DNA from 2 places in the Caballeronia sp. LZ032 genome. Region 1 is predicted to be linked to the other one. Evidence: riboswitches for the same ligand, from Rfam matches in the RefSeq annotation. Region 1 holds a riboswitch; the other holds the start of a gene.
The links. A riboswitch is a leader RNA that binds a small molecule or an ion and turns the genes downstream of it on or off. The one in region 1 is predicted to bind manganese.
Positions count from the first base shown of each region.

Region 2: another riboswitch for manganese. It lies ahead of mntP (manganese efflux pump MntP); the one in region 1 lies ahead of QCE69_RS00545 (sodium:calcium antiporter).

Region 1 is NZ_JARUXP010000001.1:118,095-122,505, forward strand. It holds gene QCE69_RS00535 (MBL fold metallo-hydrolase) at 1-385, shown strand, start outside; gene QCE69_RS00540 (ABC transporter substrate-binding protein) at 393-1,988, opposite strand; yybP-ykoY riboswitch at 2,200-2,377, shown strand; gene QCE69_RS00545 (sodium:calcium antiporter) at 2,475-3,485, shown strand; gene QCE69_RS00550 (flagellar protein FliT) at 3,617-3,916, opposite strand; gene fliD (flagellar filament capping protein FliD) at 3,926-4,411, opposite strand, start outside.
Region 2 is NZ_JARUXP010000003.1:142,167-146,577, forward strand. It holds gene QCE69_RS22085 (hypothetical protein) at 285-761, shown strand; gene QCE69_RS22090 (ester cyclase) at 782-1,228, opposite strand; yybP-ykoY riboswitch at 1,343-1,511, shown strand; gene mntP (manganese efflux pump MntP) at 1,521-2,090, shown strand; gene QCE69_RS22100 (DUF6632 domain-containing protein) at 2,083-2,493, opposite strand; gene alr (alanine racemase) at 2,718-3,818, shown strand; gene QCE69_RS22110 (hypothetical protein) at 3,847-4,411, opposite strand, start outside.

The DNA.
Region 1 (4,411 bases):
CTCGACGAACGTCTCCGTGTTCGCGCTGGAACCGGAAAGCAATCCGCTGGCGCTGTTTCTGGAATCGCTTGGCCGCTACGAGCCGATGCCCGCGGAGACGCTCGCGCTGCCGTCACACGGCAAGCCGTTTCGGGGCGTGCGGACGCGCATCGGGCAACTGCGCGACCATCATCGCGCGCGTCTGGCGGAAGTGCGCGAGGCGTGCATGGAGAAGCCGTGCAGCGCCGCAGATATCGTGCCGATCATGTTCAAGCGCAAGCTCGACATCCATCAGATGACGTTCGCGCTCGGCGAGGCGCTTGCGCACCTGCATGTGCTCTGGCTCGATGGAACGCTCAGGCGCCAGACCGGCGATGACGGTGTGATCCGCTTCGCGCCGGCCTGACCGGCATTTACTGCACCGACACGCCACCCAGGTTCAGCCGCCCGAACGGGCTTACGTTGAAGCCGCTGACGTTGGCGCGCGTGAGTGCGGCGGCAGTCGGATAGACGAGCGGAATCCACAGCGCCTGATCGTGAATGATCTTCTGCGCGCCATCGTACGACTGCGTGCGTTTGGCGACATCCGGCGTCGCCTTGCCGTCGGCGATGAGCTTGTCGAGTTGCGAGTCGCAGTAGCGCGCGAAGTTGATGCCGGACTTCACCGCGTTGCAACTGAACAGCGGTGACAGATAGTTGTCGGGGTCGCCGTTGTCGCCTGCCCAGCCCATGAAGAGCATGTCGTGCTGGCCGAGCTTCGCCGAGCGGATCAGCTCGCCCCACTCGATCACTTTCACCTGCGCCTTCACGCCGATCTTCGCCAGGTCGGCCTGCAGCAACTCGGCGCCGACCTTCGGATTCGGGTTCAGCACGCTGCCGTTCGGACGCACCCAGATGGTCGTGTCGAAGCCGCTCGGAAAGCCCGCTTCGGCGAGCAGCTTCTTCGCGGCATCGGGCGAGTATTTGTAGGCCGCGATGTTCTTGTCGTAGCTCCACGTGTTCGGCGGATACGGATTCACCGCGGCCGTGCCGGTGTTGTCGAACACGGTCTTCATGTAGGTCGTGCGATCGAACGCCATGTTGATCGCCTGCCGCACCTTGGGATTGTCGAGCGGCTTCTTCTCCGTATTGAGCGCAACGAACGCGGTCATGAAGGCCGGCGTTTCGCTCACTTTCAGCGCGTGGTCCTTCTTTGCGTCGGTGACGTCCTGCGGCTTCGGCGAAAGCGCGATCTGGCATTCACCCGCCTTGATCTTCTGCGCGCGCACGGCCGCGTCCGGCGTGATCGCGTAGATCAGCCGGTCGATCTTCAGCTTCGGTCCCCAGTAGGCCGGATTCACGTCGTAACGGATCACCGAGTCCTTCGTATAGCTCTTCAGCGCGAACGGACCGGTGCCCACCGGCTTGCTGTTCAGGTCGGTCTGCTGGTTCGCCTTCAGCAGCTTGTCGGCGTATTCGGCCGAATAGATGGAGGCGAAACCCATCGTGAGGATCGGCACGAAGGTGGCGTTGGGCTCGTTGAGTTCGAATTTCACGGTGTGGTCATCGACCTTCGTCACGGCCTTGATGAGCTTCACGAGGCCCATCGACTGCGCATGCGGAAAACCGCTTGCGCCCGCGATCTTGTGCCACGGATTGCTGTCGTCGAGCATGCGCGAGAAGGTGAACACGACGTCGTCGGCGTCGAGCGCCCGCGTCGGCTTGAACCATTCGGTCGTCTGGAACTGCACGTTCGGACGCAGATGGAAGGTGTACGTGAGGCCGTCGCTGCTCACGTCCCACTTCTCGGCGAGCGCGGGCGCGACCTTCTTCGCGACTTCGTCGTAGGCGACGAGCGTGTTGAAGATGACATCGGCGGAAGCGTTGGTGGTCACGAGCGAATTGAACTGCACGACGTCGAAGCCGTCCGGGCTCGCTTCGGTGCAGATGGTGAGCGGCTTGGACAGCGCGATGCCCGGCGCGGCGAGCAGGATGGCCGCGGCAGTGGCGGCGACGAGTGTCAGGCGCATGAGATCTCCCGTGACCCGATGGTCACACGGCGTTTCGTTCTTGTTGGCGGATCAGGTCCGATGACGGTCGGCAGGCGCAGCAAGCAGCGCGCCCGGCGCGGCCAGCATAGCGAATGCTCGTTGCATCGACAACGATTCGATCCGCATACGCATATTCCTGCCATGAGCCAGGCGAGAAGGCGCGGCTTGCCGAAACCGGAGGCATCGGGCTACACTTGCGCCGTCTTTGGGGAGTAGCCTTCCTTCGTGCGCGAAGGAGAACGCGTCAACATCCTCGGCCCTGCTGCCGTGGCGCGTTCGACCGGACTGGTTTGGCGAGACCATCGATGCACTGCGTCGTTCCTGGCCGGACGGCGCGTGGTGCATCGTGGTTCGCTCAGCGTCCGGCCGTGGAAAGATCGTGTCCCTACAACTACAACGTCTCCTTCTCACGCGTCTTTCGGCGCTTCCGCCGCGTTCGTCGCATTGCTTCATGCGAGGTGCCGCATGACGATGCTCTTCATCGAACTCGCACTGATGCTCGCGATCATCCTGATCGCGTCCGAACTCTTCACCAACGCGCTCGAACATCTCGGCGAGCGGCTCGGCATTTCCGAAGGCGTGACCGGCTCGCTGTTCGCTGCCGTCGGCACCGCGCTGCCCGAAACCACGGTGCCGATCATCGCCTTGCTCGGCGGCACGCCCAGTCGCGCGGTCAACGAGGAAATCGGCGTCGGCGCGATTCTCGGTGCGCCGCTGATGCTCGCAACGCTCTCCACCTGCCTGATGACGATTGCGGTGCTCAAGTCGCGCGGCTTGCAAGGACGGATCGTGCCGGAGCGCAGCGGCTTCACGCGGGATCTCAACTTCTTCCTGTTTGCGTTTTTGATCGCGTGCGCGGCGATGTTCATCCCGCATCACGCATGGCCCGTGCGAGCGATGTTCGCGGCGGGCCTCGTCGGGCTATACGTCATGTATGTCATCTCGACGTTCAGGGCCTCGGCGAACCTGGTCGAAAGCGGACACGGCACCGAAGCGCCCGAGGCGCTGTTCGCTTCGCGCCTGGGATTGAAGACGTCCATGGGCAGCATCATGCTGCAGTTCCTGGTCGGCATCGTGTTGCTGGTGGGCGGCGCGAAGGGCTTCATTCACGGCGTCGAAGGGGTGTCGCAGGCGCTTGGAATCTCCGCGCTGCTGCTGTCGCTGATCATCATTCCGATCGCCACCGAATTGCCCGAGAAGGTGAACAGCATCCTGTGGGCGCGCAGAGGGAAGGACACGCTCGCGTTCGGCAACATCACGGGCGCGATGGTGTTCCAGGGCACCTTGCTGCCCGCGATCGGCATCATGCTGACGCCGTGGGAACCGCGTGTCGAAGTGCTGACCGGCGTGTTGATCACGCTGGCGGCGGCGGCGTGGCTGCGCTTCAATGCGAAGCCGAATGGCGTGGTGCTGTGGGCGCTGCTCGGGAACGGCGTGCTGTATGCGGCGTATCTGGCGCTGACGCTGGGTCGATAAAGCCCGACAGATCAAGCCCCGCCACAAATAAGAATGCCCGCGCGAGGCGGGCATCAAGAGCGAAGCAGCGCGCCCGACATCGGCGCGTTGTTCTTGTTGTTCTTGTGTTATCGGCGCGGCAGCTGAAAACTTTAGAAGCGCGCGGCTTGTTGATAGCGGCTTGCGGCCTTGGCGCCGTCCATCGAACGGCGATAGTTCGCGGCGAGCGCCGTCTGCGCCAACTGCGCGCGCGATGCAACGGCATCGATGCTCGCCTGGATCTTGCGGATGACCGCGAGCGACTCCGCCGGCTGCTCGGCCCGCAGCGCCATGACGAGCGGTGCGCGCGCTTCGGTCAGCTCGGCGGCGCGCGCCCAGTCTTCGTTGCCCACTGCCGTTTCGATGGCCTCGGTCAGTGACCAGGCTTCCTGAATCAGTTCGTGCTGGTTCATGTCCGGTCCTTAGCTCTTGTTGGTGGCCAGCGCGCCGGCGCTGTTGGTGCCGCCGAAGAGGGCGGTCAGATAGCTCGACTGCGTGGCCATCGACGACATCAACGAGTTGAGCGCCGTGAACTGGTCGTTGTACGAGGTGGTCAGCTGCGCGGTGTACGCGGTGAGCTGCGTCTGCTGATCGGCGATGCTGGTCAGGTCGTCGTTGAGCGCGGTCGTGCGCGTGTCGATAATGCCGCCGGTCTGCAGGAACGCCGTCAGGCTCGTGTTCAGTTGAGCGGCCACGCCGTCGGTCGTGTTGAAGAGCGAGGCGACCGTGCCGCTGCTGTTGGTGAGCGCGTTGGTGAGCGCGTCTTCGTCGGTCGAAAGCGTGCCGTCCGGCTGCAGCGTGATGCCGATCGACGCCAGGTTCACCTTGCCCGTGCCGACGCCGATGCCCTTGCTGATCGTGCTGGAGATCGTATTCTTGATGGTGTTCATCATCGAGTCGCCGAGCAG
Region 2 (4,411 bases), on a different contig from region 1:
GGCCGGTGCACGCACGTTCTGCGGAAGGGACAGGAAGAGGCCGCGAAGGCCTTGTTTGGCGAAGCTGCGGGAACGTGTGGGAGCGTGCGTAGATGACTATAGACGCTGGTTGCGCGCGAAATCAAGGCGTGGCGTCGCCAGGCAAACGCACGAAACGGTAGACCCTCGGAAGCCCTGCTTTTGATTGGGCCGAACGGTCGGAATGCCGTGTCAAAGACGGATGCGTTATATTTCAAAATACATAGCGCATTGCATTCAACGCGAAGAACCTGTCACTGGCTACCATGTTGACCCGCACACGATCACGATCACCCGCCACGTCCGCCCCGGCCGATTCGAGCCTGGGCGCCAGCATCATTACCGTGCAGGCCGCGCGCGATCGCGAACGCGCCGAGCCGCTTCGGGATCTCGTCGATGCGCATCGGCGCTTGCAGGGCAGCGTGTTGCGCTTTCTCTCGTTATTCGTGGAGAGCGTGGAGCCCGCGCCGCTGGACCAACTGGTGGCCTGTCTGGAAAAGAAGGCGCGCGCGGCGGGCTTTGCGCGCATGCCGGAATTGAGCGAAGCCGTGCAGGCGACGCGCGAAGCCGCCCGGCAGCGCGAGTGGCTGTTCTCCGATTCCTTCGGCACCGATGCCGCCGCGCTCCGCGAAGCCGCTCGCGCGCTGGAGCGCCTGGACGCGACGCTCGTCGGCTTGTGTGTCGAACATGTGGTGCGGCAGACCGCCTCGCGCGGCGCGAAAGGCAAGGCGCGGCGCGCCTGAGCATCAATCCGGAAGTACTTTCAGGGCGATGGCCTGATCCCGGACGGCACGGCGTCGAGCTGGCGGAATACGCTGAGCCAGTCTTCGAGATGCCAGGTTTGCGAGACGCGGTCGCCGCGTATCTCGTGGAAGGAGTGAATCGCGAAACGAAGCGGCTTGCGGGTGGCGGCGATGCCCATCAGCGGCCCGGCCTGTGTGCCGCTCACTTCGGCGCGTACGCCCACGCGATCATCCTGCACCAGCATGTCCAGGATCTCGATGCGCATGTCGGGTAGCGCAATGGCGAGATCGGCGAAGATGGGAATCATCTGGTCGGGACCGGGACGCTCTCCGGGCGGTTCGGGAAGATACGCCCAGTCCGGTGTGACGGCCTCGCGCAGCAGCATGAGATCGTGCGTGGCAAATGCGCGATAGAGCCGTTCGACTGCGTCTTTCGCAGCCGCGTGGGTAAGCTGGCCTGCCTGCATGGCGCCTCCGTCATGAGCGGGTTGGCATGCGGTGGAAACTGCGGCATAACGTACCCACTGTACCGCAACCTGTCGTGAACGCGCAGGAACGGCCCAGGAGTCATGTTAAGCTCACGGCTCTTCGCTGGGGAGTAGCCGGCTTTCCGTTCGGGAAAGCGTCCATGTCAACACGCTCGGTCGTTCGGACCGTGGCATGGGCAACCGTCAAGGGTTGGCAAGACCATCGACAGAATCCGCGACCGGTCGGGCGCGCGTTCTGTCGTTCCATCTTGCCCGACCAGAGCGCTACTCGATGAACCTCGCCTCCACACTATTCCTCGCCTTCGCCATGTCCACCGACGCCTTCGCGGCCGCCGTCGGCAAAGGCGCCACGTTGCACAAGCCGCGCATTGCCGAGGCCCTGAAGACCGGCGTGATCTTCGGTGTGATCGAGGCGCTGACGCCGCTCGTCGGCTGGGCGCTTGGCAAGGCGGCCGCGCAGTACGTCACCGCGTGGGACCACTGGATTGCGTTCGCGCTGCTGGGTCTGCTCGGCGCGCGCATGATTCGCGAAGGCCTGCGCGCCGTGGAGCATGAGGAAGAAAAGCCCAACTCCCACTCGTTCTGGGTGCTCGCGCTCACCGGCTTCGCCACCAGCATCGATGCCATGGCGGTCGGCGCGGGCCTCGCGTTCATCGATGTCGATATCTTCTCCACGGCCGCGACCATCGGCTTCGCGACCATGCTGATGGTGACCATCGGCGTGATGGTCGGGCGGCTCGTGGGCGCGACCATCGGCAAGCGGGCGGAGATTGTCGGCGGGCTGATCCTGATGGGCGTCGGCTGCGTGATCCTGGCCGAGCATCTCGGCTATCTCAACTGAGCTTGCCTGCCTGCCCGCGGCGCGGCGTGAAGTACGCGAGCGCGGCGGCGACGATGAACAGCGCCGGCACATCGCCGGCCAGATGGCCGATATGCGCATGAGACTGCGTGCCGCCGAATGACTGCACGGCCATGATGGCGCCGTGCACGATGCTCGACCACACCGTGAACCAGATGAGACTCAGGTGCCGCAGCGGATCGCGCGAGGCGATCAGCAGGAACACGCCGAGCGTCGCGTAGAGGCCGACGATCATCAGCGCGTACTCCGAGCGGCCTTCGTGCGTGCCTTCCCAGGCCCAGCCGGAAGGCCAGAGCAGCATCAGGGGATAGACGGCGAACAGCGCGATCAGCCCAACGATCACGAGCACGATGCGCAGGCAGGCAAGACGACGGGCGTCGGTCATGGCGATCTCCTTCGCCGCATGCGGCGTGAGCCTCACGATACGCCGGAAAGCACGCGTCGCGAAGCTTGGGCTGCGTGTTTGGCGGGCAGCGTCTTCCACCAAAATTCGGCGCGAATACGATAACAAAAACTGCCTTCCGGCCGATACGATTCGTGCTTCCACTGCCTTCTTTCACAAAAGCAGCATGGCGCGTCCGATCAGGCGGCCCATGCCGGGGAGCACGCATGCCACGTCCGATTTCCGCACGCATTCTTCTCGACGCCATCCGTCACAACCTGCAATTCGTCCGGGACACGGTGCCGACATCGCGCGTGTGGGCCGTGATCAAGGCGAACGCGTATGGTCACGGCATCGAGCGCATTTATCCGGCGCTTGCCGAGGCCGACGGCATCGCGCTGCTCGATCTCGACGAAGCCGTGCGCGTGCGCGAGCTCGGCTGGCACAAGCCGGTGCTGCTGCTGGAAGGCGTTTTCGAACCGGCTGACGTGCTGGTGGCGGACCGGTATCGCCTGCATGTCACCGTGCACTGCGACGAACAGCTCGACATGCTCGAAGCCGCCCGCCCGCGTGAGCGCATCGACATCCAGTTGAAGATGAACTCGGGGATGAACCGGCTGGGCTTCCGTCCGGCGGACTATGAGCGTGCGTGGCTGCGTGCGTCGCGGATCGGGTCGATCGGTTCGATCGGGCTGATGACCCATTTCGCCAACGCCGATGATGGCGCGATCGACTGGCAAGTCGACGCCTTCGACGCCGTCACGCGCAACCTGCCGGGCACGCGGTCACTGTCGAACTCGGCGGCGGTGCTGTGGCACCCGCGGGCGCATCGCGACTGGGTGCGGCCCGGGACGATCCTCTATGGCGCGTCGCCGAGCGGGTGCGCGCGTCATATCGCGGGCAACCCGCTGCGCGCGGCGATGACGCTGGAAAGCCGCATCATCGGCGTGCAGACGATGCAGCCCGGCGAGACGACCGGCTATGGCCGAACCTTCACGACGGATCGACCGATGCGCGTCGGCGTGGTGGCGTGCGGTTACGCGGATGGCTATCCGCGGCACGCGCCGGCCGGCACGCCGGTCATGGTGGCGGGCGTGCGGACGCGGATCGTCGGGCGCGTGTCGATGGACATGCTCACGGTCGATCTCACGCCCTGCCCGGCGGCGGGTATCGGCGCGCCGGTCGAGCTGTGGGGCGCGCATGTCAGCGTCGATGAAGTGGCGGAGCCGTCCGGTACGATCGGCTACGAGTTGCTGTGCGCGTTGGCGCGTCGGGTGCCGGTGCGGTGCGAGGTGGCTGAAGGGGCAGCGGCGATCGTCTACGAGTGACCCCGGTGACGTGCCGCTGCGCGAAGAATCAGCGCGTCGCCGCCATGAAGAACGCCGTGGAACGCTGCGGCGTCACGCCCACGATGCTCATCTGATTGTTCACGACGGTCGCCTCGACCGGCATCGTCACGCCGCCGCCGGTGGCGCACGCGGCGCTGGTGAAGTTGAGCGAGCCGTCGAGAATGTGCTTGCCGGTCGCGCGCGGCTTGAAGTTGCCGGTGAACGTGCAGGCGCCCTGCGAACCGGTAACTGCGCCGTTTGCGGCGAAGGTGATCGTCGAGACGGTCGTGATGCTGCCCGGGTTGGTCCACGTGCCCAGCACATCGCCGATGGCGAGCGGCGTGTCGTAGGTGGCGTTGTAGTTGCCGTTGAAGTTCAGCGCGGTGGTGTTCGGCTTGGTGTTGATCGAACTCGTCGCCGAGAACGCGCTCTTCGCCGTGAAGGTGCCGCTGAGCGTGCCCGCGATGATCTCGCCGGTGTAGTGCAGCGCGACGACCGCCGGATCGGTGAATGCGCCGTTGGTGGCGGTGACGAAGCCTTCGGTCATCCAGACCAGATCCTGATTCAACGTATAGATGCTGAAGTACTGCCCG